Regions from separate parts of the Candidatus Thiodiazotropha endoloripes genome, predicted to be linked through region 1. Evidence: predicted binding sites of a transcription regulator. Region 1 holds the regulator's gene; each other region holds the start of a gene.
What was found. Region 1 encodes sigma-54, which starts transcription at its own class of promoters, with help from an activator protein. Its sites were predicted from a motif close to TGGCANGNTNCNTGCTT; they were not measured.
Positions count from the first base shown of each region.

Region 2: flgB (flagellar basal body rod protein FlgB) is a predicted target of sigma-54. The motif match lies at 8,543-8,559, and genes of this name have one in related genera.
Region 3: A3193_RS15540 (phenol hydroxylase subunit) is a predicted target of sigma-54. The motif match lies at 2,615-2,631, and genes of this name have one in related genera.

Region 1 is NZ_LVJW01000006.1:911,304-921,310, forward strand. It holds gene ptsP (phosphoenolpyruvate--protein phosphotransferase) at 1-1,396, opposite strand, end outside; gene A3193_RS14750 (HPr family phosphocarrier protein) at 1,393-1,662, opposite strand; gene A3193_RS14755 (PTS sugar transporter subunit IIA) at 1,675-2,073, opposite strand; gene rapZ (RNase adapter RapZ) at 2,070-2,936, opposite strand; gene hprK (HPr(Ser) kinase/phosphatase) at 2,955-3,890, opposite strand; gene ptsN (PTS IIA-like nitrogen regulatory protein PtsN) at 3,890-4,360, opposite strand; gene hpf (ribosome hibernation-promoting factor, HPF/YfiA family) at 4,391-4,711, opposite strand; gene A3193_RS14780 (RNA polymerase factor sigma-54) at 4,865-6,349, opposite strand; gene lptB (LPS export ABC transporter ATP-binding protein) at 6,556-7,281, opposite strand; gene lptA (lipopolysaccharide transport periplasmic protein LptA) at 7,278-7,790, opposite strand; gene lptC (LPS export ABC transporter periplasmic protein LptC) at 7,777-8,340, opposite strand; gene kdsC (3-deoxy-manno-octulosonate-8-phosphatase KdsC) at 8,337-8,858, opposite strand; gene A3193_RS14805 (KpsF/GutQ family sugar-phosphate isomerase) at 8,950-9,933, opposite strand; gene A3193_RS14810 (calcium/sodium antiporter) at 9,980-10,007, opposite strand, start outside.
Region 2 is NZ_LVJW01000003.1:504,956-514,962, forward strand. It holds gene A3193_RS02295 (hypothetical protein) at 269-520, shown strand; gene A3193_RS02300 (DUF2934 domain-containing protein) at 534-806, opposite strand; gene A3193_RS02305 (thermonuclease family protein) at 876-1,334, opposite strand; tRNA gene A3193_RS02310 (tRNA-Arg) at 1,387-1,463, opposite strand; gene arsS (arsenosugar biosynthesis radical SAM (seleno)protein ArsS) at 1,748-2,713, shown strand; gene A3193_RS02320 (TIGR04283 family arsenosugar biosynthesis glycosyltransferase) at 2,757-3,446, shown strand; gene A3193_RS02325 (TIGR04282 family arsenosugar biosynthesis glycosyltransferase) at 3,453-4,076, shown strand; gene A3193_RS02330 (hypothetical protein) at 4,103-4,642, opposite strand; gene A3193_RS02335 (flagella synthesis protein FlgN) at 4,769-5,251, opposite strand; gene flgM (flagellar biosynthesis anti-sigma factor FlgM) at 5,270-5,584, opposite strand; gene flgA (flagellar basal body P-ring formation chaperone FlgA) at 5,688-6,401, opposite strand; gene A3193_RS02350 (chemotaxis protein CheV) at 6,549-7,466, shown strand; gene A3193_RS02355 (CheR family methyltransferase) at 7,504-8,337, shown strand; gene flgB (flagellar basal body rod protein FlgB) at 8,597-8,986, shown strand; gene flgC (flagellar basal body rod protein FlgC) at 8,989-9,402, shown strand; gene A3193_RS02370 (flagellar hook assembly protein FlgD) at 9,413-10,007, shown strand, end outside.
Region 3 is NZ_LVJW01000006.1:1,079,375-1,089,381, forward strand. It holds gene A3193_RS15525 (aromatic/alkene/methane monooxygenase hydroxylase/oxygenase subunit alpha) at 1-706, opposite strand, end outside; gene A3193_RS15530 (MmoB/DmpM family protein) at 975-1,247, opposite strand; gene A3193_RS15535 (aromatic/alkene monooxygenase hydroxylase subunit beta) at 1,260-2,258, opposite strand; gene A3193_RS15540 (phenol hydroxylase subunit) at 2,295-2,546, opposite strand; gene A3193_RS15545 (sigma-54-dependent Fis family transcriptional regulator) at 3,008-4,672, shown strand; gene A3193_RS15550 (AEC family transporter) at 5,394-6,266, shown strand; gene A3193_RS15555 (hypothetical protein) at 6,263-7,540, shown strand; gene A3193_RS15560 (quinone oxidoreductase family protein) at 7,588-8,568, shown strand; gene A3193_RS15565 (hypothetical protein) at 8,671-9,690, opposite strand.

The DNA of each region.
Region 1 (10,007 bases):
ATTGAATCAGGTCATTGGTACCGATGGAGAGAAAATCGAGATAGTGGGCAAAACGTCTTGCCGCCAGTGCCGCTGCCGGTACCTCGATCATGCCTCCGATCGGTATTTCCCGATCGAACGCCACCTCCTCATCGATCAGGTCCTGTTTCGTCTTGTCGATGATGGCAAGCACCTGCTTCAGCTCCTGAACTCCGGAGAGCATGGGAATCATCAGTCTCACAGGCCCTTCAGCTGAAGCTCGCAATATCGCCCTGAGCTGGGGAATGAAGAGCTCAGGCTCCTTCAGACAGAGACGGATCGCGCGCAAACCAAGAGCCGGATTGATCGCCGGCATACAACCAGAATCCGCCATCGTATCGGTGGTTTTGTCCACACCCAGGTCGAGGGTACGAATCGTCAGTGGAATGCCATTCAGCCCCTTAACTGCATCGACATAGACGCCATACTGCTCCTCTTCAGTCGGTGGCGTAGTGCGGTTCATATAGAGAAATTCGGTGCGGAAAAGCCCCACCCCATCGGCCCGGTTCTCCATGGTTACAGGAATATCATCGGGTAACTCGATATTGGAGTAGAGCGAGATTCGTTCACCGTCGGTGGTCAATGCCGGCAGATCGACCTGCTGCCTCAGCTCCACCTCGCGAATTCGCCGGCTCTCGATACGTTGCCGGTAGTAATCGAGTATCCGTTCTGTGGGATCGGCCAGCACCACACCCTGGGCCCCATCGACCACCAGGGGCTCACCCTGACGAAACAGCACAGTCGCCTGATGAACACCCACCACCGCCGGGATACCCAGGCTGCGCGCCAGAATGGCAGTATGGGAGAGAGGCCCGCCGAATTCGGTGATGAAAGCGGCTACCCCCTGGTTTTTCATCATGATGGTCTCTGCCGGCGTCAGATCCCGTGCAACAACAACCCGCCCTTTCAGATCGCCCCGCTGTTCCGGTTTGCCACCGGCCAGAACGAACTGCACATGACCGACCACGTGGTTCACATCATCCTTGCGGGTACGCAGATAGGGGTCGTCCATTTCGTCGAACACCCGTACCAGCTCATCCCGTCGAACCTGAAGTGCCCACTCAGCACTATAGAGTTTTTGCCGGATCAGGCTTACCGTCGCCTGGCTGATCGCATTGTCTTCAAGCATCAACAGATGGGTATCGATGAACTCACTGATATCCTGTGCCGTATCAGAGGGGATCTGATCCCGAACAGATCGTAAATGGCTGGTGGTTGTCAGGAGTGCGGATTCGAAACGATCAATTTCAGCTTCCACCCGCTCCTGGGGAATTTCACGATGAATGATTTCCGGAACACCATGCTGTAACAGGTAGGCCTCACCAATCGCGACTTCCCGCGTGGTTTTGATCCCTATACCCTGACAGGATAGTGTCATTGCTCCTCCCCGAAGCGATCATTGATAAGCACGATCAGCGCTTCCATTGCCTGATCCTCATCACGACCTTCAATTTCCAGCTTCAACATCGAGCCCTTGTTGGCTGCCAGCATCATCACCCCCATGATGCTTTTTCCGTTCACTCTCTGCCCATTGCGATTGAGGAAAACGTCACTCTCATAACTGTTTGCGCAACTAACCAATTTAGCTGCCGCACGGGCATGCAGACCGAGTTTATTTATGATTTCTACTTCTTGTTGCAACATGATATTCAGAATTTATTCAATTGGCCTTTCGCAGCAGTGGATCCCTTCCCTGCCGCCACTGACCGCTTTTTCAGTCAGCGACTTCAGGTCGAGATCGAGATAATTCAGGGTTCGTATCAGCATCGGCAGATTGAGCCCTGAAACCACATTTACACGCCCGCTATCTGCAAGGCTGTAAGCGATATTACTCGGTGTGGAGCCATACATGTCAGTAAACACCAGCACACCATCACCATCATCCAGATTCTCCACCAGCCGGTGTGCCTCTGATTTCATCTGATCAGGATTACACTCGGTGCTCACAGTCAAGGTTTCGATCGGCAACGGTAACTCCACAAACATCTTTTTGACTGTCTCGATCAACGCATCACCGATGCGACTGTGAGTGATCAACAGCAAGCCAATACTCATGACAATTCACGATGACGGCTCATCACCTGCAGTCCTGCCGCTTTAAAATGTTTGACCAGACACTCCACCACATAGACTGAGCGGTGCTGACCACCGGTACAGCCAATGGCAATCGTCAGATAGCTACGCCCATCCGCTTCAAACGCCGGTATCCAGCGTGACAGAAAATCGATCAGATCCGCCACCATCTTTTTGGTTTCTTCCTGCTCATGCAGAAAATCCGCCACCGGTCTATCCATCCCGGTGTAGCTGCGCAGCTCGGTCTGCCAATAGGGATTGGGAAGACAACGCACATCAAACAGGTAGTCTACATCTCTCGGCAGACCATGCTTGAAACCGAATGACTCAAATAGAATCGATACCTGACCACTTTCACCGCCAATCCGATTGCGCACCAGATCCCGAAGCTCATGCACATTGGTGTGAGTGGTATCGATCCTAAGATCAGCCGCCTCATTCAATGGCTGCAAAAGATCCCGCTCATGCTGGATCGCTTCACTGAGCGAGCGTTGCTGATTGGTCAGGGGATGCTTGCGCCGGGTTTCACTAAAGCGCTTGATCAGTGTATCCAGCTGGGCATCCAGGAACAGCATGTTACAGTCGAGACCGCGTTGACGAATACTCTTCACCACCTCCGGCAGATTGGAAATCTGACTGGGCTGACTCCTTGCATCGATACCAACAGCGGTTTTCTTGAAAGTCTCCTCTGGCTCATCGTTTAGATAATCGGAAACGGAAACCAACAGGGAGACCGGCAGATTATCGATACAGTAGTAACCCAGATCTTCAAGGGTATGCAAAGCGATGGTCTTTCCTGATCCGGAAAGTCCGGTGACAATCTGCAGTTTTATCTCATTTGCCATCTCGCTCAGGCCCCAAGACTATTCTTGATCGATGTAGTTTTGTTGACGTTCGATAAAATCCTGGGTTGCATTGTACCCATCCATCTTCAGCAGATGCTGCCTGACGGCAGTCTCCACCAGGATCGCCAGATTCCTGCCTGCCGCAACCGGCAGACTCGTCTGGGGAACATCCACACCCAATAGGGTCCGATGTGAGTGGCACCCCTCCAGGCGATCCATATTTTCGAGTTTTTCATCATCAAAGTGGAGGAGATCTATGATCAAGTGTAACTGTTTATTCGGCTTTATAGCACTATTACCGAAGATAGCCCTGACATTAATCAGACCCAGCCCACGAACTTCAAGAAAATCCTGCAACACCTTCGGGCATCGCCCACTCAATGTGTTCGTGCCTGTCTTATAGAACTCGGTTGCATCATCGGCAACCAGACGATGCCCCCGGGAGATCAGTGCCAGCGCAAGCTCACTTTTGCCGATTGCCGGATCACCGCTCAACAACACACCCTTACCCAGCACTTCCATATAGACCCCATGCAACAACAGGGTCTCACCAACTGGCAGGCTGAATTTCTCCAGCAGTCTATGGATGACATGGTTATCCCCTTTGGGGGTAAACATCAAGGCTGTATGGCTGTTTTTCGCCGACTCCAGGCAAGCCGGCTTGGGCTGCAGGCCATCGGTAAAGATCAGCGCAAGCGGGGAAGAGTCGAACAGGGTTTTCAGAGACTCCAGGTAGCCGGTATCGCCACCATACAGCAGATGCTGCTGTTCCGGAGGGCCAACCACCTGTATCTGGTTCGGACGTATCAGGTTAAGTGGACCTACCGGTTGTTGTCCGTCCGGGGACTCACTGTCCAGAAGGATATTTCCTTCACCACCCTCACCATCCCAGCTGAGCTCAAGTTCACTGGCAAATTCGTCGAAAAGATCGCGAATGGTGTAGTTGGATGGCATCAATCTGATGAGGTTATGGTTTCTCGCTGCTTGATCAACTGAAACAGTTGCTGCGTTGTTTCCGCCTCACGCAGTGCGGTACAAAAGGGGGGGTCATCGAACATTCTGGCCAACTTCGCCAGCAGCTGAAGATGTTCGTCTGTGGCCTGTTCCGGTACCAGCATGGCGAACGCCAGATCGACCGGCTGACTGTCTATGGCGTCGAAATCGACACCATTGGGCATCTGAATGAACGCTGCGGTGGCCTGTGTGACCTGAGACATGCGCGCATGGGGTAGCGCAATTCCTTTGCCCAGTCCGGTACTGCCGAGTCGCTCCCTCTCAAGCAATGCATCGAACACAATATCCTGTGACAGCCCGGGAGCAGCATCGGCCAATCTCTGACCAAGCTGCTCAAGGGCGCGTTTTTTACTGGCTGCCTCCACACCGCAGCCGAGACGTTCCTCAAGCAGAAATCCGTCGGGAAACATGGAGACCTCGCCAGTTCAATCTATCGAAAGTTACTCAACTGCATACTTCACACCGCTACCGGCGCGATGACTCTGCATCTTTTCTTTGTGTTTAATCACCTGCCTGTCCAACTTGTCAGTCAAGCCATCAATGGCGGCATACATATCTTCCTGCACTGAATCAGCGAATACGCTGGCACCGTTCACTTGCATGGTGGCTTCCGCCTTCTGCCTCAGCTTCTCAACGCTCAAGATGACATGCACATTGATTACATTATCAAAATGCCGCTCAAGACGTTCGAATTTATTATCTACATAGCTTTTCAAGGCATCGGTTACTTCCACATGATGACCGGTAACGCTTATTTGCATAATTATCTCCTGTCTTAGATGAGTTGGCTCATCACTCTGACCGACTCGCTGAATCGATTCCCGAAACCATCGATCAGGCTGACCATGAGGCCGGATTCGGCTGGAACCACAACCCCTGTTTTCATAGACATCCTGAGCGGTAGATCAATTCACCTACATCAGTCGTTTACGCTCATTCGACGGCGGTATGCTCATCGATTCACGATACTTTGCCACCGTTCGGCGGGCCACTTTGATGCCCTGTTCCGATAGGATGGCGGCGATCTTGTTGTCGCTGAGCGGTTTGCTTGTGTTTTCAGCGGCAATCAATTTTTTAATCAGTGCTCGAATCGCGGTGGAGGAGCACTCCCCGCCGGCACTGGTGTTGACGTGGCTGGAGAAGAAATACTTGAACTCCAGCGTGCCCCGGGGGGTATGCATATATTTCTGGGTCGTCACCCGGGAAATGGTCGATTCATGCATCTCCAGTGCCTCGGCAATATCCCTCAATACCAGCGGCTTCATAGCCTCCTCGCCATGCTCAAAAAAGCCCCGCTGATATTCAACAATCTTACTCGCAACACGCAGAATAGTCTCATTACGGCTCATCAGGCTTTTAATGAACCAGCGCGCCTCCTGCAGATGGTTCTTAAGAAAGGTGTTGTCATCGCTCTGATCCGCCCGCCGGATCAGGCTGGCGTAGTCATTGTTGACCCGAAGCTTGGGGGTAACCTCCCCATTCAGCTCCACAACCCAGCGGTTGTTGCGCTTGCTGACGAAGACATCCGGAATCACATATTCAGGCTCACTTTTTGCGATTGCCGTGCCCGGATGGGGATTCAGGGTCCGGATCAGCTGCATGATGGCAGCGAGCTCCTGCTGATCCACCTTCATGCGACGTATGATCTGATTCTGATCCTGGGCGGAGAGCAGATTGAAGTGATCCCGGCAGAGTTTTATCGCCTGATCCCGATAGGGGGTCTCTTCCGCCAATTGACGAAGCTGAATCAGCAGGCAGTCCTGGGCGCCCTGGGCTCCGACACCCGGTGGATCGAATGCCTGAATCCGATGCAGTACCGCCTCGACATCCTCCAGGGTCGCTTCCTCATCATTCAGCGAACTCAGAATATCCTGCAGGTCGCCTTTGAAGTAACCATCCTCATCGATACTGTCGATCAGGGTGGTGGCTATCACGATATCCTGTTCGGTGAAAGGGGTCAGGGTCATCTGCCAGACCAGATGGTCATGCAGGGTTACAGCGCCGCTACGCTGTACCAGATAGTCATGGTCTGCGGCATCTCCGCCGCTGCTGGCCGGCGGCAGGTAACTGTCGTAGACATCGGTCCATTCACTGTCCACCGGCAGATCCTCGGTCAGCTGGCTGCTGTCGGTCTGAATCTCCCGCTCGTTATTGATGTCATTCGACCCCTCGACTTCCTTGCTCTCCCGGGTCTGTTCACCAGCCTCCTGGGCATCTCCCTCTTTCTGCAGCTGAGTGCTGAACTCCTCCTCGCCCTCAAGCATCGGGTTGGTCTCAAGCACCTCCTGAACCTCCTGGCTCAGGTCGAGCGCAGAGAGCTGCAACAGGCGGATTGCCTGCTGCAATTGAGGAGTCATGGTGAGATGTTGTCCGAGTCGGAGCTGTAGAGCCTGCTTCATAGCAGAGATATCTTTAAACCTGGTATGTTATTTGTATGTCTTTATTCTCATTTTAGCTAAAAATAGCCGCCTACGGAAAGATTCTTCTTCACTGGGTCGATTCTCCTGGGTTCACACCACACTCCAACTTATTCCATACTGATTGAGACCGCCTTCAGCGCGCCTGCCGCTGCCTGTTTAATCCATTAAAAAACAGTGTTATAGACTCACATCGTAAAATTTTCACCCAGGTAGACACTGCGCACCTCCTGGTTGCCGAGGATCTCCTCGGTGGTTCCCTCCGCCAGCACTTTACCACTGTTGATGATGTAGGCCCGGTCGCATATATCGAGTGTCTCCCTGACATTATGATCGGTTATCAGGATCCCAATCTTTAAGGATTTCAGATGCTGGATGATCTTTTTGATATCGATCACGGCAATCGGATCGACCCCGGCAAAGGGCTCATCGAGCAAAATGAAGGCGGGCTCCATGGAGAGGGCCCGGGCAATCTCCAGTCGGCGCCGCTCGCCACCGGAGAGACTCATCGCCATGCTCTCCCGCAGATGCTCGATACCGAACTCCGTCAGCAACTGGTCACATCGGGCCTTACGTGCCTGGCTACCCAGCTCTTTGCGATGTTCCAGTATCGCCAGAATATTCTGCGCCACCGTCAATCGCCTGAAGATGGAGGGCTCCTGGGCCAGGTAACCGATACCCAGACGGGCCCGCTTGTGCATCGCCTGATCAGTCAGCTCCTCCCCATCCAGATAGATCCGCCCCTGATCCGCCTGCACCAGGCCGACAATCATATAGAAGCTGGTGGTCTTGCCGGCACCGTTGGGCCCCAGCAACCCCACCACTTCCCCGCTGTTGAGGTTCAGTGAGACGCCATCCACCACTCTACGCTTGTAGTACTGCTTCTGCAGATCGACAGCCTGCAACTGACTCACGGTTCAGTTTTCCCGGTTTGGGGCTCAATCACCACCTGCACCCGCTGTTTACCCTGGACACTGCTGCCAGCTCTGACCTGTGCATTGGCCCGGTTATAGACGATGCGGTCATTGCGGAAGCTGTTCCCCCCCTGCTCGAGCAGGGCATCGTCGATCAGTAACATCTCATTCCGATTCAGATGGATCTCAATACGCTGCGCCTGACCATGAACCTCAACGCCATCGACCTCAGGCAATTGACTGAATCTTGTCGGCTGCCCCTCACTGACTATCTTTTCGGTTTTGCCGGCTGACCTGTGAACCCAGAGACGATCCGCCCACAACTTCATACTGCCCTGGACGATAGTCACATTGCCCTCATAGAGACTGACGCCGCTGGACTCGTTGATGGAGAGACTATCCGCTTCAAGCGACATCGGTTGATTGCGGTCGCTCTCAAGCCCCCAGGCAGGTATCGCAACTGCCATCAGCAGACTACAGATCAACCCCCTGCCTTTATTCAAATTCATAGTGCCCTCGTACCTGACCGAGCAGCTTCAAGCGTGACGGTTCATCAAACCAGATCTGCATGCCGATCGCCGACAGCCAATCCACACCACTGTTGATTCTGACTGCCTCAGCGGTCTCGGCATAGGACGCCTCTGCATGGATTGTCAGATCCTCGGTCTCAATCCGGTAAGGTGCAAACTCAGCTTTCCCATCACGTTCGATTATCACTTGGCCCGGAAGAAACAGTGTCTCCTGACGATGGTCGGCCAGGCCATTTTCACCCCACATTCTCCAGGGAGGTTGATCAGACCTGAATCGTTGCACCACCGGTTGAGAGAGCTCAGTGATACCGCGCTTCTCATAATGGGTCATTCTGGGGGTTCGCAGAATCTGTAACAACTGCCCATCGTCATCATACTGTTTTACCAGCAGGTTGACGGCATAGGTATCAGGGGTATCCCTAGCAATCTCAGGCCTTTTGATCTCCGGCCGTTGCAACTCGTTAACCCACCAGGCCAAACTCAATACCAGTGCAAACATCAACAATAGACCGAGCAGGCGCCTGTTCAAAGATAGTGTTCCAGGCTTGACTGCAAGGTATCCTGAGCCTGCATGATCATTTCACACACATCTCTAGCGGCGCCCCGCCCACCGCCATGAGGGGTCTGCCAGTGGGCATGCTGCACCACGAACGGATGGGCGTCCTGCACAGCGATCGCCAATCCCACCCGGCGCATGATCGGCAGGTCCACCACATCATCGCCCACATAGGCGATCTGATCATCCGACAAGCCAAGCTTCTGTTTCAACTCTTCATAGGCAGGCAGTTTCTCCAGCTTGCCCTGATAGACATACTCAACACCCAGACTCTCCATACGCAATCTCACCACTTCAGAAGTACGGCCGGTGATAATGCCGATCACCACACCGGTGTACTGCAACATTTTCATGCCATGCCCATCCCTGGAATGGAAGGCTTTATACTCCTGACCATCGTCACCCAGAAAAAGTCCACCATCGGTCAGTACACCGTCAACATCAAAGATCACTAGTTTGACCGCTCTGGCCTTATCATGAATATCCTGCATTTTGCCCCCCTAATGTTTAATTTTTATTCTGTGGCGTTATCTATAATCCCGGTGGCTAAAAGCAAGCCATTCGGTCGCCAGATGAATCTCACTACATAACACCAGCCCTCAGCAGGTCATGCATATTGAACGCGCCGACCAGGCGTCGTTCCCCATCCACAACCAGCAGGCCGTTGATTTTATTCTCTTCCATCATCTGCAATGCTTCAGCCGCCAGCATCTCCGGTGGAACCTGTTTACACCCCTTAGTCATGACCTCTGCGACGCGCATCTTGTGGATATCGATCGGCCGGTTCAGGGTGCGGCGTAGATCCCCGTCGGTATAGACACCGACCAACTGCCCCTGCTGATCGACCACCGCCGTCATTCCCAGGCCTTTCACAGACATCACCTCCAATGCCTCATGCAGGCTGGCATCCTGGCTGACGGATGGCAGCGCTTCTCCGCTATGCATGATGTCACCCACATGCAGTAGCAGACGCCGACCCAGCGAGCCACCTGGATGGGAGAGGGCAAAGTCCTTGGCTGTGAATCCCCTGGCTTGCAACAGAGCAACCGCCAGCGCATCCCCCATCACCAGCGCGGCCGTGGTACTGGAAGTCGGCGCCAAGCCAAGAGGACAGGCCTCCTTATCGACACTCACATCGATATGCACTTCCGACTCTTTGGCCAGGGTGGAGTGGGCTTTACCGGTCATCGCAATCAGTGGCACACCGAGCCGCTTGAGCAACGGCAGAATCACCAGCAGTTCGCCGGTCTCCCCGGAATTCGACAGGGCGAGTACCACATCGTCCGGGGTGATCATACCCAGATCCCCGTGACTGGCTTCACCGGGGTGGACAAAAAAAGCGGGACTGCCGGTACTCGCCAGAGTGGCCGCCAACTTGTTGCCGATATGTCCGGATTTCCCCATGCCAATCACCACAATCCGTCCACGGCAATGGAGCAGATAGTGGCATGCCTGGGCGAATCCAGCCCCCAGTCGGGGAATCAGCGCCATGACGGCCGCAGCCTCCGTCTCAATGACAGCCTGACCCAGCTCGATCATCTGGGCCGTCTCTTGTTCGGTGGGCATCGGGGATCTTTTCATCTGAACAGTATGTACGGTTTGATTTGACATCTCAAAGAGGTAACACCACCGAGTAGAAC
Region 2 (10,007 bases), on a different contig from region 1:
CAGATTTTGTGAAAAATTCATCAAGCTTGTGTCAAAATTGAGAACAACTTTTACAGGCTTTACAGGATAACAAAATGGCTGTGTTAAGCTGGTTCCAATGAAAAGGATTTCGGATTTTACAGGCACTTAATGTTATAAATAAACCTGATGACAATAGCGTGATCCAATGATCTATATTAATAAAGATAATGGTGTAGGGTGCTCAGATTGCCGAATAACGATGAGAGTATTAGTGCTTCAAGTGGGTCAATGAGCAGGGACTGAGAGATTGCAAGAGCAAGATAGCAACAAACTGAGGGTTAATCTTAATCCGATCTCCCTGGAGGCGGATCTGGCCTATTTTGGTGCCCGTCTTGAATTGGTCGGAGAGCCGGAAACCCGTTATCAGGCCGCTCAGTTGAAAGTCTACAAAGCGCTGGAGACAGCACTTTGTGAGAATTTGAAAAGACTACGAAAAAAAGAGTCCAAGTCTTCATCCAAGAAGAAGGGTAAGTCCAAGAAGAACGTTGACAACTCTTAACCCATCGGCAAATTCAACGATTCTGTTTCTCTTCATCCAGTCTGGCATCGATCTCCTGTTCTGCCTGAGCCCAGTCCTCAACCGATTTACGCGGATCGAAGCCGTGCTTTTCAGCGATATAGTAGGCCGCTGTTTCGATCATCTGATATCTTAAGCTTGGATCGATTGGGTTGGGTCTGCTCTCCAGCTGCGGTTCGCTGCGTTTGGCTTTTTTAGTCTTCTTGGACTTCTTCTCTTTTACCTTGTCATCAAGACCGTCATTTGCCTTTTTAGATTTTTTCCCCATGGACAGGTCTCCTCTCTGAAGCTGATTTCCCCTATACATACCGAGTCGCCGGGTTAATGACAGACGGCACTAGTGCCAGAGTCCCATTCCTCTGTTCCTGGCCCGGGCTTCATAGGTCTGGTAAACCCGGAGCGTTTGTGGGTTGAGTGGGTCTTCAATGGATACACGTGCCAGACCGGCTTTCAGCATCTGCAATGCGACATCCGCACCACCATGCCTTACTAATCCGAGTATAACACCCTTTGCTGTAAGCTTTTGGTAATCCACTGTGACGATGCCTCCCGCCAGGCGCATGGCCAAATGCCGTTTGGCATTGGCCGTCCAGATTCTGGAGTGCCTGGGAATCTGAATACCGGCCAGTTTTACCTGTCGATATCGACCATCTGAAGTTTTAATCTGAATCAGTTCGCCGCTTTCGACGCCAGTGACCTGCCCCTGGATGGTGGCGGCATGGCTGGATTGACCGATGACACTGATCATCCAGCAGGCACAGATAAGTAAAATCTGAAATAGCTGGGTATGTCTCATTCGATTGACTCGTTGTGATGCCAGTGTGACAGCCGTGTGCACTTTGGTGATATGGCGCCCTCGACAGGAGTCGAACCTGTGACCTATCGCTTAGGAGGCGATTGCTCTATCCTGCTGAGCTACGAGGGCAGACGCTGTTGATATCGGGATGCAAAATGGTACGCTGTTTTGCCAGTTTTTTAAACTGGAAAACCATAGACCGAAATATCCTTCTGATTGTTGGTGACTGAAATTTTACCAGGTTGATCGTCACCTCTCGTGCAGAGGTTATCCATACCAAGATTGAGGGTGGATTCTGATAAATTTCCGTTAAAATTGAATCCAAACCGGAAAACAATACGTATAAAACTGATAGCACTGATGGTCGTTCCAGCGGTCTATTGGATAAAGTAATAAGAAAGCGGTGATTTAACATGTTAGATACAGTCCATCTACTCAATCCTACGACCTTTCCGAATATTCAGCGGGAGAGGCTGGAGACCCTGCAGGTCAATCTGGGCTTTCTCTGCAACCTCTCCTGTTTGCATTGTCATGTCAATGCGGGGCCCAAGCGTACCGAGATGATGAGTCGTGAGACGGTGGATGACGTACTCAGGTTTCTACGCAATCAGGGACTGAAACATCTCGACCTGACCGGCGGTGCTCCGGAGATGAATCCCCACTTCCGTTATCTGGTAGAGCAGGCGCGGGCAATGGATCTGCATGTAATCGACCGGAGTAATCTGGTGATCATGCAGGAGGAGGGGTATTTGGATCTACCCGAATTTCTCGCAGATCACCAGGTTGAAGTGGTAGCCTCTCTGCCCTGTTACCTGGAAGAGAATGTGGATCAACAGCGGGGCAAAGGGAGTTATACCCAAAGTATCAAGTCGCTAAAAAAACTCAATAGCCTGGGCTATGGCCTGAGTGACAGCAAGCTGACCCTGAACCTGGTCTACAATCCCCAGGGACCTTCTCTGCCTCCCCCGCAAGGACCACTGCAGGCGGATTACCAACGGGAGCTGGAACAACGCTTTGGAGTCCATTTCAATCAACTCTTCACCATCACCAATATGCCGATCCAGCGATTCGGCAGCCTGCTGCAATCGAAAGGACAGTTCGGTGAATATATGACACTGCTGCGAGGTGCCTACCAGGCCGACAACCTGCAGAGCGTGATGTGCCGAACCCTGTTGAGTGTCGATTGGCAGGGTTATCTCTACGACTGCGACTTCAATCAGATGCTGAAGATCCATCTGAAGACTGACACATCGTTCAAACCCCACTTGCGCGATCTGTTTGATTTGGATCTCAATGGCTTTGATATCCAGGTGGCAGAGCATTGCTATGGTTGTACTGCCGGGCAGGGAAGCAGTTGTGGAGGTGCATTGGAGGATTGACAGAATCAGGCTGAGTTGAGGATTGAAGGAGAATAGAGCAGCCGTGTCAGCGCAACTGAGCATAGTGATTCCCTGCCTGAATGAGGGAGAGATGCTGATCGATCTGCTGCAGGCGCTGCAGTATCTGCGTCAACAGGGACATGAACTGATTCTGGTCGATGGGGGAAGTGAGCCTGCGCCGGATCAATCCCTGCAAGCCTGGGTCGACCACCTGCTGGTGACAGAACCTGGTCGCGCACAGCAGATGAATCACGGCGCATCGGTTGCGGCGGGGGAGCTGCTCTGGTTTCTTCATGCCGACACACGGCTCACTCCGGGTTCAGAGCAGCCGATGCTCGTACCGCCGGTCGATGAGTCACTGTGGGGACGATTCGATATCCGCCTCAGTGGCAGCCATCTCCTTCTTCGCGTGGTTGAACGGATGATGAACTGGCGATCGAGGATCACCGGGATCGCAACCGGTGATCAGGGGATCTTTGTCCATCGGGCACTCTTCCAAAAGATTGGTGGATTCCCACAGCAACCGTTGATGGAGGATGTGGAGATCAGCAAACGCTTGAAACGGCATGCGCCACCCCGCTGTCTGTATCAACAGCTGACAACCTCGAGCCGTCGCTGGGAGTCTGCTGGAATCCTACCGACAATCCTCTTGATGTGGGGGTTGCGTCTTGCCTATTGGCTGGGTGTCACGCCACAACGGTTGGCGGATTATTACCGTAATCACAGGCACTGATCGCCGATGACAAAGCCATCGAGAGCCGTGCTCATCTTCTCCAAGCTTCCTGAAACGGGTAAGGTGAAAACCCGTTTGATACCGGCACTGGGTGCCGAGCGGGCAGCCAATCTCTATCGTCGACTGCTGGATCGACAACTTGCCTGGTTGACGGCTGAGACGGATTACTCAATCCAGCTATGGCTTACCCCCTCCACCAACCATCCTCATATTCAACAGTGGGTCAACACCCCTGGCCTGAGTCTCTTCCTCCAGCAGGGTGAGGATCTGGGTGAACGCATGATGCATGCCGCCCAGAGCGCTTTGCACAGCTATCAGCAGATCGTCCTGATGGGGGTCGATTGTCCGGCATTGACTCCGGCCCACCTGCAGCAGGCCTTTACCTGGTTGGAGTCACATGATGGGGTTTTGGCTCCAGCTCAGGATGGGGGATATGTGCTGTTGGGGTTGAAATCGACACCCCCACCTCTGTTCAAAGGCCATTACTGGGGTGAGTCCGACGTGGCTGAAACCACCCGGGATTCGATGCGACAGCTGGGGTGGCGTTGGCGTGAATTGCCATTGCTCTGGGACCTCGATCGAGCTGAAGATCTGTGGCAACTCGAAACGCTGGGTATTCCACTGGACTGAAAGGCGAGGAAACCTGCTGAGTCGTATCAGTTTACCGTGCGCGAACGATTGATCTGCCAGAGCCCGGCTATGGCGATCACCAGCACAATAAAGATCAGTGTCGGCAGATCCAACAGTGGCACGGCGATCGGGCTGGCCATGATGGTTGTTCCCGGGGTGAAGGTCAGGGTCGTCGTCCAGGCGCCACCATCGGAGGCCAGTGCGGTGTAGGGGACCAGGGTTGTCAGTGTGGCGACACCGTTGTTGCCGGCAATGTTCAAATCACCGGCGAAATTGGGTGTGTTGATGAAGATTACATTGGTCCAGTCTGCCAGCAGGAAGGTTTGTGAACCACCTGGGGTGGCGCCGCCGGTGATGGTCACAGAGCCGGAAACCAGGTTCCCCAGGGGCAGCGGATTACCATCAGCGACTACCGTATCATCCCAGGTGAAATAACCGCTCCCGGTTTCACCACCGGAGCCGGTGAGAGTGAACCTGTGCCTCAGCTCAATGGCAAAGGCATCGGATATGATCAGCAGAAGGGCGAAAAGAGTGAGCAGGCGGTAGAGATTGTGTTTTGTCATCATCACTGTTCAATCACTTGATGTGAAACGGCCACGAGCGGGCAGACCGTCCTATCATTCCCTGGTGACATCCATAAAAACTTACTAATAGAGTGTACTTTATACGCCGCACCAGGCGAGTGCAATATTTTAGGCCTTTCCCAGGGATTTGGAGCTGCTGGTCGGCCTGGATTCTCCTCCTGGGCCATAGGTCTTGTCGCTGTTTGCAAATCCTCTCAGAACATCCAGGGCGTGGGCAACCTGATGCTGGTTGAGCTGTACGGCTCCGCCGTTGATCTCATTCTGCTTCTGGCACGCCTCAAGCAGGGATGTGAACTTATTCCACTGCTCCTGCAGCTGCGCATTGTCCGGAGATTGCTGAATGAACGCCTCTGTTCCTTTACGGTCCGGGGTAAAACCCAGGGAAGCGAGCAGTTGGTTGTGCTGTATGGCGCTCTGTTCAATCTGCTGCAGCTGCTGTTGCTTTTGTGCCAGCAGCTCTTCCAGCTTTTTTGAAGGCGGGGATTTCAGCAGTTCAAACTCCTGGCGCAGCAGGTTGAGCAGCTGCTGAGTAAGTTCCGTTTCTGTCTGTACGATTCTGACGAAGCTCATCTGCTGTTGTGGATTGATCATGATCAGTGTGAGTAGGCCTTAGTGCAGTGAAAGTTCCATGGCCAACATTTTGTCGGCACAGGTCTGGGGGTCGATGGTAAAGCTGCCATTGGCCAGTGCCTGCTGCACGGCTTCAACTTTCTGCGCATCGACAATCGGCATATTGGCAATGCGTCCTTCGAGCTCCTGAAGTTTGCCCGCGTCTCCAGTGATATTGAGGCTGTCGCCTCCTCCTGTGGTAGAAGTAGCAGTAGCCCCTTTGCCACCTTGCGCCTTGCCGCTGCCTTTTGCTTTGCCACTTTTTCCCGTACCTTTCAGACTACGGCTTGAAAGACTGTTGATTTGAATGGGCATCGCGATACCTCAGTTACCTGGATCTGGACTATTCTGCCATGGGCAGTGATTATTCCAATCATGATTTCAGTTTTTTTACATCTTGATATGTGGATTGTATACCTCAGTCGACCATCACCAAACCTTTTGATACCACTCTTGCCTCTACCTTTTTTTTCGATTTGGTGTTCATGACCGTTATCAGATCCCCCGGGTTACCCTGCTTCATGGCCTTGCCCTGCATCCGTACCTGGATGCCTCCGGCACCGGCCACAATGGTAACCGGGTCGCCGCGTTTGACCGTTTTTCTCACCACCAGCATGGATGGTGTGACCACCTGGCCGCGGCGAATGGTGCGCTTCGAAGTCTGACCTGCAACTTCTTCGGTGGTCTCGAAATAGCCTCTCAGCAGATGACTGGTATCTGAGACTTTGATCTTCAGATCCTCGTTGGTGATCGCCTGTCCCCGGGGCAGGTCGCGAACCGCAACCACCACCGGTGCCTCGATCGAGACATTGGCAGAGATGTAGATCGACCAGGGGCTGGGTGTCTGACAGCGTACTCCTACGGTTGTACGGCCGAGTTTGACCCCGCCCGGTGGACTGTATGCCTCCAGCGGCGCTTCACAACGGGCCAGTTTGAGGCGGTGGTCCAATGGGGTGACTTTCACTGTCGCCCCCGCCGTATCCTGGACCAGCGTCGTCTCCAGGTAATTTTTAGCAGCCTCGGCAATCGCCTGGTGGGCGTGGTGTTCGCTGTTCAGTGGCTGGCCCGATAAACTGCCGGATAGCAGCAGTCCCAGTAGCAGCGTACAGCCAAGCGTGAAAGGGTTGATCATTCGGATTCTCCAAGCTGTTCCATTGTAATAATGCAAACAATGTGCCGAAAAAGTCGGCTGTTGAAGTGGGCCTAAAGGTCAACGCTGACACGCCGCCATACTTATTACTGTATTTCAGCAAAATCTGCATATTTAAGGTGGCAAACCATGGCGTCAATGTTAGACAGTGTTGACCAAAGGACAAAACTGGCCGGACAAAATCGTCTTGAGCTCTTGCTGTTTCGTCTTGCGGGGCGTCAGGTTTTTGGCATTAATGTGTTCAAAGTGAAGGAGGTTGTGCAGTGTCCTCCTCTGACGGCATTGCCGAGTGCCCATGAGAATATCCGTGGTGTGGCCTCGCTGAGGGGGAATAACATCCCGGTGATGGACCTGTGTCATGCCATTGGCGGACCCAAAATGGGTAATGCCACCGACTATTTCATCATCATCACGGAATACAATCGTCGTCTGCTGGCATTTCTGGTGGGCAGTGTGGAGCGTATCGTCAACACCCATTGGGAAGATATACTGCCGCCACCGCAGGGGGTGGGCCGCAACAGCTATATGACAGCGGTTACCGAGATTGAGGGGACCCTGGTTGAGATCATCGATGTTGAGAAGGTGCTGAGTGAGGTGCTGGGTATCGATGAAGAGATCACCATACCGATCGATACCGAAGGGGCTGATCTTGAGGCCTACAAGGTACTGGTGGTGGATGACTCCATGGTGGCCCGCAATCAGATCAAAAAGGTGCTTGAAGAGATCGGACTTGAAACCATTCTGGCGAAGGATGGCAGAGACGCCCTGACGCACCTTGAGGCCTGGTCGGAAGAGGGTAAGGTGAGTGATTGGCTGGCCATGGTCATCTCGGATATCGAAATGCCGAAAATGGATGGGTACTCCCTGGTGAGCGCCATTCGTGATAATCCCAAGCTTTCCGATCTGTATGTAATCCTTCACTCTTCACTGAGTGGTGTGTTTAATGAGAGTATGGTGAAGAAGGTAGGAGCGAATCAGTTTCTTGCCAAGTTCATGCCCGATGAGCTGGTTGGTACCGTAACCAAACGAATGAAAGAAATTTCTTAAAAATTAAATATCTAGGCGTAAAATAAAAATTTCTATCATGTACAATCGAAACGCGGCCATTTCGTCTGCTGACTATGATGCATTTAAGGATTTTCTCCAGCAGGCCTGCGGTATTCTGCTGGGAAACGGCAAGGAGTACCTGGTCTCGAGTCGTTTGAGCAGTGTCATGAAAGAGGCTGGTATTGCCTCCCTTGGTGAACTGCTGAAGCAGATCAAATCCCCCATACACTCACGCCTGAAGGTAAAGGTCATCGATGCCATGACCACCAATGAGACCTTCTGGTTTCGCGATATCGGACACTATATCCTGCTCAAGGAGACCATCCTGCCGGATCTTAATCAGCAGATGGGCGGCTCCATCCGAATCTGGTCCGCCGCCTGTTCCAGTGGCCAGGAACCCTACAACATCAGCATGATTGCCGATGAGTACCAGGCTGCAAAGGGGCGGGGCCGACAGGTTCAGATTCAAGCCACCGACATCTCCAGCAAGATCCTCGATGAAGCCCGGGCGGGTGTCTATTGCGGTCTTGCGGTTGAACGGGGATTGACCCAGGAACAGCGGCAGCGCTTTTTCAATCCGAAAGGGGATTGCCTGGAAGTGAAGCCGGAGATCAAGCGGCGGGTCAGTTTCAAGCCGATGAATCTGGCCGACAGCTTCCACACCATGGGTCGCTTTGATGTGATCTTCTGCCGTAACGTACTGATCTATTTCTCAAACGATCTGAAAAAAGACATCGTTGAGCGGATGGCGGATATCCTCAATCCCGGTGGTTATCTGTTTCTCGGTTCCACCGAATCGATCAATCAACTGACCAATCGTTTCGAGATGAAAGTGGGGCATGGGGGCATCTCCTACCGACTGAAAGGGTAGTCTCAACAGGCCTAAGGCTATCGTCGTCTTTGGCAGGCCCCTTCCTGTCAATCTCAAGCCAGGCGTTTTCATCCTGTCCGGATCATCAAGCCAACGGCAAAGCTTGCCGTTCTGCGGCAGTCGCTTGCCGTTGCACAGGTCGGTAGGCTGCACGCACACTCATTCAATACAGCAATCACCTGCTTTTTCAGCCGTTTAAAGTGATTGGCATGCTCCCTGCTACTTGCTCTGTGAGTAATTTCATCCAGTGGAGCATCTGATGGACTTCGACAACCTCTTCGGCATACATGAGCGGGCCCTGGTTCTGCGCTCCCAGAGAGCGGAGATTCTTTCCGCCAATCTGGCCAATGCCGACACTCCGAATTACAAGGCGAGGGATATCGATTTCAAAGCGATGTTGCAACAGCAGATGGGCGATGGCATGCGCATGGCAACCACCAACAGCGGTCATATCCAGGCGGAATCAGGAACCGTGCCACCGGCACAGCTGCTCTATCGGGTGCCCAGTCAGCCTTCACTGGATGGCAACACGGTGGATAGTGAGCGTGAGCATGCGGCCTTCGGTACCAATGCCATCGAATATCAGACCAGTCTCAATTTCGTCAACAGCAAGATCAGTGGTCTTCGCAAAGCGCTGAAGGGTGAATAGTCATGTCCATCTTTAAGATCTTTGATACCGCAGCAACCGGCATGAGCGCTCAGACGCTGCGTATGAATCTGGTGGCCAGCAACATGGCCAACGCAGATGCGGTCAGCAGCAGCCTCGGTGAGACCTATCGTGCCAGACAGCCGGTGTTTCAAACCATGCTCGATCAGTTCAATCCGGATGCGGTTGCCCATGGGGTTCGCATGGCCGGTGTGGTGGAGAGCGATGCACCGCTGATTCAGGAGCATGCACCGGATCATCCGCTGGCCAATGAAGAGGGTTATATCTTCCGTTCCAACGTCAATATGGTTGAAGAGATGGCTAACATGCTCTCAGCCTCCCGTTCCTATCAAAGCAACGTGGAAGTGGCGAACTCCGCCAAGCAGTTGTTGCTTGCCACCCTACGCATGGGTCAATAAGGAGACCGTTATGACAACCGGCATCGTTTCCGCATACAACCAATATGAAGACATTGGCCTGGTCAGAGAGCCAGAGACCAATCAGTCCGAACAGGGACAGCTCGGTCTGGAGGACTTCATGAATCTATTGGTCACCGAGCTGACCCATCAGGACCCTTTCAAGCCGATGGAGAACTCCGAGATGGCCACCCAGGTCTCTCAATTTGCCACCGTATCCGGGATTGGGGATCTGAATGACTCGTTTAATGATCTACGTGGCGCCTTGACCTCCAACCAGGCTCTGCAGGCGGCCAGTCTGGTGGGTCGGGATGTGCTGGTTGAAAGCAATGTGGGTGTGTTGAACGAAGGTGAGACCGTCCAGGGGAGTCTGGTACTGCCGGCCTCGGCCAGCAACATCACCCTTCGGGTTACCAACAGTGCCGGCGAACTGGTGCGTGAGCTGCCGCTTGGCACCCATGAGGCGGGTAACCTCTCCTTCAGTTGGGACGGCTATGACGATGCCGGCCACTATGCGGGTGACGGTTATTATCAGATCAGTGCTACCGCCAGCGTCGATGACGCGGAGATGGCGCCCACGGTGCTGGTATCGGCTCAGGTGGAGAGCG
Region 3 (10,007 bases), 170 kb from region 1:
GCGCCTCATCGGACTGAGCCGAGAAGCCGAAGGTCACCGTGGCCAGGTCGCCGTTATAGGCGGCGCCGGACATGAAGGGCACAAACAGCAGGTTGGTCAGCACATATTCGAATGCGAAAGAGATCGCTGTGAAGAACTCGAAGGGACCAGCGGTACAGGCATCGTCGAAGAAGGACTTCGGCACCGACAGATACCAGACCCGATCGTGCATGTGGGGGAATTCAGCAAAACCATCGAAGTACTTGTTGTAGTGGCTGATGGTGTGAATTTGGGTCTGCGCATGACGCAGCTCATCCAGGGACTGCATCTGTGCCGCCACCCGGGGACCGGCGCCGCGGATATGCCGACCCAGATGGGCAAAATGGCGATGCGCCTGATACTCCAGCGGTGTCACACCGGTGAGAAACAGCTTGATCGCATTCACATAGCGGGCGTCGGAGATGCCGAGCTGGCCATTGTTCTGGGCGAAGGAGTCGAGTACCGCATAGAGTTTGCGCTCCTTCTCGCCCTGGTATTTCCAGTAGGCATCCATGGTCAGGCGGAATGGGTCTTCCCATTTCGACCAATCGGTGATCTTGATCCCTTCGAAGGTATCGTAGGGAAATACATCATCCATCTTCTGGTAACTGGTCTCCCAGTCCAGGCCTCGGGTCATCAGCGCATAGCGCTGTTTCAGGTTCATTTTTTTCTTGCGTGGGGGTGTCATTGGATAGCTCCTCCGGTGTTAACCCGAATGTTTTTATCCGGGAACGCGATGATCGTGCCGTTCTCGGCGTTCAGTTGTGGATTTGCGATTGAATCAATAGCCTGAGCTATTGATGATTGAGCAAATACCGCAGCTGCACGTCGAGAACGGTGCGAGAGCGCGTTCAGCAATTGCCGGTAACACATAGTGGTTTACTGATATCTGAAAAAATCATTTTCAAAAACCATGAGTTAATTTGAATTAGAAGCGGCCGGGTGAAACATTCGGGTTAAGCGCCCCAGGAGAGGACCAGCTCTTCATCGTCCTCATCCAGGCTGCCGCCCATGGATACGATGGTGAGATGGATCTCCTGTGGATCCCAGTCGCGACCGATGCGTTCGGATACGGACTCAGCCTTGACCACCAGGCGCTCCGGACAGTCGATCTTGACTGCACCGGGCATGTAGTTGGCGTTGGCGCTGGGGTTATCTTCCAGAATCGACTCGATCACGGGACGAGCTTCATCATTGTTTTGCAGGGTTATGGATACGATGCCAGCCATCTCGGTCTCCTGTTAAACGCTCAAGCCGAGTTTGCCGGCCCGCTTATCAAGTTGTTCTTTCACATCGGCGAGGGCGCTATCGGCACCGTCACCCAGCACCATAGCAGCCAGGGGCTGTAAGGCCTTATGGGCCTCATCCCGCCACTGGCCATACCATTTGGAGAGCAACGCCTGGTTCTCATCCGACTCTTTGGCTGCAACTTTAATCACCGCGTCGACCCAACGGTTGTGCTCCGCACTCCAGTCGACCATGAACTCGCAGAGTATCGAGATCGCCGCCGCACCATGCTTCTGGCCCTGGTTATCGAAGTGGTTGTAGACCAGGGGATAGACCAGCCCATCCATCACCAGGAACTGGGCCACCAGCGCCTCGAACCAATCCTTCAACACCAGGCTGTCCTCAACACTCTTACGTACGCCCTGCCAGGCCGGACCATCCATCCACTGGGCTTTCGCATCGTTGAGCAGATCGCCTGTGCCATTGCCCAGAGAGATACCGATACGGGAGAGGATCTGCGCGATACCCAGACGATCACCGGCGGTGAAGATCGCCGCCGAGGTGATGGCGGTGCCATAACCTGCATCGCTGATCGAACAGGCATTCATATTGGCACCCCACTCATAGTGGCGCAGCGGGATCAGATAGTTGACGATCATCTCCCGCCATTCAGGATCGATGTTGGCCAACATCTCCCGCTTCTCTTCAAAGGCGAAGTTGCGATCGGTGGTCTGATGCATGTTGGCCCGGGCGATGGTGTAGGTACCGTAGTAGTACTGACGGGGATCCTTGAACTTGTACCAGTCGGACATCTTGATTTGGGTACGGCCCTCATCGAAGTGCCAGTGCTCCGGCCCCCACAGGGGACGATAGTGAAAATGGGTGGTGGCTTGCAGATCGTAAACCCCCTCTTCATAACGGGAGGCCGGGGCGTCTGAACCAAGACGCCTTGCCACATGGGCGAAGGTGTGGCGCTTGGGCTCCACGTTCATGGTTTTGATATCGATACTCATGGTTGCTCTAATCCTCCTGGGATAGCGGACCTTCCACTAAAGGCTTGGCGACTCCCGGTAGAGACCGGGGCGTTTGGTCTGACCCTCCGCAGTACCGATCTCATCGGCACTGCGGACCAGCCTGGCCTGGTGCTTGTCGCAGAAGATCTTGAAAGCTTCGTGGGGGAGGATCAGCTCAACCGTCAGGTCCTCATCATCGATTGAGAACTCGAACTCGACGAACTTGCCGAGCCGTTCACCGGTGACTCTGATGTAGGCCTGGCCAATTTTCGGGACATATTCCCGCATGACATCCTCCTGTTCTCTCAAATGGAGACCTCTAAAACGGTCTCTCTCAATTTCTGGTCACAAGGGGATTGCAGAAGCTATGCCAAAGTTGGTAAGTGATTGATTTTTATACCATTCACTCTCTTACGCTCGATTCAGAGCAGGAAAAAAATTGATGATACAGTCAAAATCATTTGATCATTTGACGAATTTCATCAAATCATACAACGCCAGGCAGTAAAACATGCTGCAGGCGCACAATCGGAGCGCCTTGACCCTGTCAAATATGCTCAACCTGCCACAAACAGCCTGAAAATTTATTATTTGATTAAAATCCCAGTAGACACTATAAAAATAGGAGCGTCTGGGGGAAGCCATCGAGTTTCCAACAAACACAAATAGAAGCCATACGCTCGCAGGGATGATTTTTTAGTTACCAACTGCAACTCCCCGGAGATCAGGACAGGCGGGGCGGAGGATAGATGTCATCTCAATTGAGTATCTCCGGTCTTCCAATGGAAGAGCGGAACCTGCACCTGACTTTCGACGCGGGACAGATCCTGCTCAACGACCACCGCATGGTATTGATGCATACCCACGCCATGGGGGCCCTGCGAAAAGAGTTGATGGACACCCTGGGCCACGACCGGGCACGGGGCGTACTGACCCGCATGGGTTATGCATCCGGGGCCAAGGATGCGGACCTGGCCCGCAAACTGCTGCCGGAGTCCAATGACGAGGACCTGCTGCTGATGGGGCCGAGACTGCATACTCTGGAAGGAGTAGTGCATGTTAAACCGATCAAGATCGATATCGATATCCGCCAACGCCACTTCTATGGGGAGTTCCTGTGGGAGAACTCCCATGAAGCTTCGGAGCATCTGAAGCTTTTCGGCATCCATCCGGAGCCGGTCTGCTGGACACAGATCGGTTATGCCTCAGGCTACACCAGCGAGATCATGGGACGCTTCATCGCCTACCGGGAAGTAGAGTGTCACGCCAAAGGGGATAAACACTGCCGCATCATCGGCAAGCCGATCGAGGAGTGGGAGGATGCGGACGAAGAGCGACGTCACTACCGCCCGGATCCCATGGCGGAGCAGCTGCTGGCACTGCAGGATGAAGTAAGCCACCTCCGGGACTCCCTGCAGGAGCAGACCGGCATCGGCGATATGGTAGGCAGCTCCCAGGCCTTCAAGGATGCCTGTGACATGCTGCGTAAAGTGGCGGAGAGTCATGTCACGGTGCTGCTGCTCGGTGAGACCGGGGTGGGCAAGGAGATGTTCGCCCGGGCACTGCACAGCATCAGTCCCCAGGAGAAAAACCCCTTCGTCGCCATCAACTGCACCACCATCCCGGAAGAGCTGATCGAATCCGAGCTGTTCGGCGTGGAGAAAGGGGCCTATACCGGCGCACTGCAATCCCGCCCCGGACGCTTCGAACGGGCTCATGGCGGGACCCTGTTCCTCGATGAGGTCGGCGATCTTTCGATGAACGCCCAGGCCAAGCTGCTGCGGGTTTTACAGGAGGGGGAGATCGAGCGTGTGGGTGACACCAGAACCCGCAAGGTGGATGTACGGGTGATTGCCGCCACCAATGTGGATCTGCAGGAGGCGGTCGCTGAAGGACGCTTCCGCTCCGATCTCTACTATCGCCTGAACATCTACCCGGTGATCATTCCACCGCTGAGAGAGCGTAAGGATGACATCGAGCTGCTGGTTGTGCGCTTTCTGGAAAAGTACACCGCCAGACACGGCAAACGGGTCAGCGGGGTGACTGAGCCCGCACTGCAATCCCTGTACGATTACAACTGGCCGGGCAACATCCGTGAACTGGAAAACATGATCGAGCGGGGTGTGATCATCGTGCCGAATGGTCAGGCCATCGATCTCAAGGATCTATTCCCCTGTCTCAACATGAGTAAGGATGCACCCAGCATCATGCCCACCAACCCACAGGAACCCCTGCCGTTGGACTCGCTGGTTGCACAGGTGCTGGATCAATCCGGCAGCATGGAGGCCGTCGAGACACTGATCCTGGAGTCCGCCGTGGAGAAGGCCAACGGCAATCTCAGCCAGGCCGCCAGACTGCTCGGCATGACCCGCCCGCAACTGGCCTACCGCCTGAAGAAACGGGATGGGGATTAGACATATTTCGTTTTTTATGTCTGCCAATGAACACGAGTCAACACAAATGCTACGTGATGTGTCTGATAAACCTTGGCGGCCATATGCAACACTCGTCATTCCAGCTTGTCTTCTTCGATTGCAAGAACACCCAACCACGAACGAGATAGAAGAGATGCACGAAGGGCGAGGAAAAGCAGTTAATCAATTTGTGCTGCCGCGTCCTTTCAAGGATTAGCAATGAGATCGATAATATTCAGAACTCCGATGCCATCTCCTCTTGTTCCCGTCCCGGCACGAGCGAGAAGCGCAGGCAAAAACCGATCAGCGAGCCTGACTGTTTGAGCGCAGCGAGTTTCAGGCACGCCGGTTGCTGCCAAGCATCGCAGCTGACCCGTAGGGGCGTGACGGCTGGGAGCCCTTTCTTTTGGTTACTTTATCTTTTGGCGCAAAAGAAAAGTGACTCGCCCAGGAGGGCGAAACAGGGAGTATCGGATACGAGGGCAATAACGAGTGGCGACAGACTTGATTATTGGTTTTTTAATCGAAGGGTGAGCCATAGCACAACAACGTGATCATTCTGGGTACATCGCCATAATGCATTTATTCCAGACATGAATAGGCATGGGTCAGAGTGGCAGGACTGGTTCAACCAGCCAAAACAACAGAGGTGCAAGAACGGTTTGCCCTTCCCGATTGCAACAGCACAGAAGCGTGCCTGAATCTTAACGAGATAGCCTAAATGTTCAGCCAGATACTCGAAGTCACCCTGCCTGTATTTGGCATTGCCCTGCTCGGCTACCTCTATGGCCGGCTCAACGGCAGCGATATGGACTCGGCCAATCGCATCAACATGAATCTGTTTGTGCCGGCACTGCTGTTCTATGTCCTGTCGGAGAAGATACCCGACTCCCCTGAGTGGCGCTCCATCGCCCTTGGCACCGTGGTCATCGTGCTGGGCTCCGGACTGCTCAGCTGGCCTTTGGCCCGGCTGCTGAATTTCCGATCACGGGTGATTCTTCCCCCCATGATGTTCAACAACTCAGGCAACCTGGGCCTGCCGCTGGCGGCGCTGGCCTTTGGTGAGGAGATGCTGCCCTTTGCGGTGGTTGCCTTCGTGGTCTCCACCAGTCTCCATTTCAGCCTCGGCATCTGGCTGGTCAGTGGTCGCCTGCACCCCATGATCCTGCTGAAGAATCCGGTCTTTCTTGCAACGCTGGCCGGCATTACCGCCCATATCGGCGACTGGCATACCCCGGCAATCCTGTTGCCGGGCCTGGAGATGATCTCCCAGGTGGCGATTCCATTGATGCTGGTCGCCCTGGGGGTCCGCTTGATCCATGTGGATCTCAGCCACTGGCGGGCCGGACTGGCCGGCGCCCTGCTCTGTCCGGCCACCGGCGTGATCAGTGCCATCGCCGCCATTGCACTGCTAGAGCCCTCCGAACAGATGGGCAAAATCCTGCTGCTGTTCTCTGTATTGCCCCCGGCGGTGATGAATTTTCTGCTTGCGGAACGTTATCAAGGTGCGGCAGAGGAAGTGGCTGCGATGGTGGCTTTCGGTAATCTCGCCAGTCTGGCGGTGATCCCCCTCGCTCTGGTCTTCATCCTGTGAATCGTCGCGCAGCGGCTGGCTGGCTGCTTTCAGCCGCAATCGTTGCAGCGGTGGTCCATACACTGACGCCAGTACTCCCAAAAACCGTAACCGGCCTACTCACCTGGGGTGCCGGATTGCTGCTGATAGCGGACATCTCTCCCCAGTCCAGAAGGCAAATTCTGATTCTGATGGCTGTTGGTGCAGTCGGTATCGGCTGGGGACTTATCCACCGGATCCAACCGGACTGGCGGATGATGCTGTCGGGCAACGCACTGCTGCTGAGTATGCTGGCCGCGGTCAGCTTTCTACGACTGATCACCCGACCCGACACCCTGGCTGGAGAGCGCCTGCCATCCGGAAGACGGGCGGTCTGGTCGACCCTGCTCGGGGTTCACCTGTTCGGTGCCGTGATCAATCTCTCATCGGTCTTCATCATGGGTGATCGGATCAGCCGAAAGGGACGACTCAATCGGGCACAAACCGTAATACTGACTCGCGGTTTTACCGCAGCGGCGTTCTGGTCTCCCTTCTTCGCCGCCATGGCGGCCGCTTTGACCTATGCCCCCGGGGCGTCTCTACCGCAGATCTGGTTGATGGGTATACCCCTGGCCCTCTGCGCCCTGCTGTTCACAGCCCTGGGGTGTCAGCACAACCAGCAATTCACCGGCTATCCAATGCACCCGGAGGCACTGTTACTACCCGGTATTCTGGCCATCTGCGTGCTGTTGCTGAACCAGTGGCACAGTGACTGGCATATCCTGGGGATCATCGCTTTGCTGGCGCCCGGATTATCGCTGGCCGTTCTCTTTCTGCGCCATCCGCAACCCCGAACCAGGGCACGGCAACATATCACCACGGATCTTCCCGGCATGCAGAATGAACTTACCCTGTTTCTTGCCGCCGGCGTCATGGCCGCCGGTCTGAATGCGGTCTTCGCCGTCTTTGGCGGTTGGCTTCCTTTTGATCAGTTCAGCGGAACCGAAGCTTCGCTGGTGCTACTGTTCATGGTCACGACCTCGATTCTGGGCGTCCACCCGGTGATCAACATTGCGGCCCTGGGAACACTGCTGGCGCCACTGAATCCGGACGCCTCCCTGTTGGCAATGACCTTCATCGCCTCCTGGGCGATCGGTACCGGCACCAGCCCATTCTCCGGCATCAATCTGGCGATGCAGGGCCGCTATGCTCAACAGAGCGGAGACAGTCTGAAGTGGAACGGGCTCTATGGCGCAGTGATGGTAATGTTATCCATTCTGGTTCTGAATCTATACGACACAACCATACTGCATTAGCCGTTGTTACACAGAACTATGATTGATGCAGAATAACGGAGATAGCGATGAGCAAGGCCATCCTGATCAACGAGCATGGTGCCAGCGACAAACTTCACTATGAAGATGTCCCACTTCAAAAACCCACCGACGGCGAAGTGCTCATCACTCACCAGGCAATCGGCTTGAACTTCATCGATGTCTATCACCGAACCGGCCTCTACCCGCCACCCTCTCTACCATTCATACCCGGCATGGAAGGGGCCGGTATCATTGAAGAGCTTGGTTCTAAGGTAGAAGGCTTCGCAGTCGGTGACCGGGTTGCCTATGGGGCTGGTCCACTGGGCGCCTATGCACAAGCCCGTAACATAACTGCGGAACGACTGGTAAAAATTCCCGACGAAATCAGCGACAGGGAAGCGGCCGCCATGATGTTGAAAGGCATGACCGCTGAATATCTGATCTGCCGCACCTACCAGGTCAAAGCGGGTGAAACCATCCTGGTGCACGCGGCATCCGGAGGTGTCGGACAGATTCTCTGCCAATGGGCATCCGCAATCGGCGCCACGGTGATCGGTACCGTTGGCAATGCGGAAAAAGCGGCTAAGGCAGAAAAACTCGGCTGCAGATACACCATCAACTACCGCAATGAAAACATCGAACAACGGGTCATGGAGATTACCCAAGGTAGAGGCTTGCCCGTTGTCTACGATTCAGTCGGCCAGGATACCTTTGAGGCTTCATTGAACTGCCTCGCTGCCAGAGGCCTGCTGGTCTCTTTCGGTCAATCGTCCGGCAAAGTACCAGCGTTCGACATCACCAGACTGAGCCAGCAGGGTTCACTCTACATCACCCGTCCGACCCTGATGGACTATGTCAAAAGCAGCGACCAGCTTCAGCGCAGCGCCCAGGCACTCTTCGATATTTATAAAAGCGGTAAAGTGGCCATCAACATTGGCCAGACTTATGCCTTAAGCGAGGCACGACAGGCTCATGACGACCTGGAAAACAGATTGACAACAGGTAGTACGGTACTGATTCCCGATTAGTTCCGGCTTAGGAGTCTGGATATAAACCCGCCACCAGAGTAAAAGCTGAATCGGTAGTTTTCATCAATTCGATGATGTGATCTCACGACGCTCGAATCGTCTTCACTGCCCATAGATCGAATTCATCTGACTGGCAATTCGGCTCTGCTCTTTCAGTTCATTCAAAGGGTACTTCACGATGACGCCATATCGTTGCAGTTCACCGATACGAATTTCCGCATAGGGGACTTCGCTGCCATTATTCGAATCGACCACTACATTATGCTGACCCAGACAGTCCGATCTGTTTTCCAGGCCGCAGTAGACGTCCGAGTGATTGAGGACATTGACCAGCAACTCGAAATAATCATTGATGGTCTCCAGTCCTCTGGTGGCTTTATCGTGCTTCAACTCAACCTCGGCCAGTTGTTTTCTCAACTGATCGGCCCTGCTGCGGCTCTGATCGATCTCTTCCGCAACAAAATCCAGGGCACCATCTTCTGCCCTCAGAGTCTTCAGCTCCATCTTTAAATGGATCCGCTCACGATCGAGATCCGCCTTCTCCTCAGTGTGCCTGGCCAACTTGAGTACCGCTTCCGCGATCAGATGTTGAAAGGCTCTCTCACGCAAATCGTATCGGACACTCTCCTCGGAATCTGCCGGCTTCACCAGCTGATGACCGCTAAAATTAACCACCTGCTGCATCACCTCGCTCTGGATCATATCCCCGACCTGCGCGTGACCCAGGACACTTTTCTCCTGCCGGCTCATCACCATCAGAGCATAGCCATGTGTCAGAGAAAAACTCTCCGCTCTTTTCACAAATTCGCGAAAATCAGCTGAGTGACTGAACACGTGCTCGATTTGATCGACAGAACCGAAATAGGCATTCACACGGGGATCACTTGAGTAGGCCTGGCGACTCAAATCTACCGGGCCAGGAAGCTCTGCAATCAATGCATCAGTATGAATCAGGGCATTTTCAACCGCCGGCGCAAGTTTTTTACGATAACCCGGGATCAGCTTCAGGCGGGAGTCGAAATGCTCCACTGCCATTTCGATGTGCTTATCCAGTTCATCTCGAGAGTAGACAGAAGCATGAGGCTCGCCTGACGACAACAGGTTTTTGATAAATGAAAACACGACCCGCTAACCCTCCCAATCACAATCCCACTCTGTCAAAACTATAGCTGTAATCCAGTGAGATGGCGTATCAATCTGCAATGACCAAGCGTTTAACCTCTCTACAAAACAGGCAGTAATCCCAACTGCGCGAGCATCGCAGCGGAACCGAAGGGGTATGACGGCTGGGCGCCGTTTCATTTCGCGAGAAAAGAAACGTGACTCGTCCAGCAGGGCGAACCAGGGGCTTGCCCAGAAGATGACAATAACGAGTGGCAGAGAACATCCGCCCCTAATGAACGCATACAGTTTTTTATTTGTGGCTCATATTGGCGTTA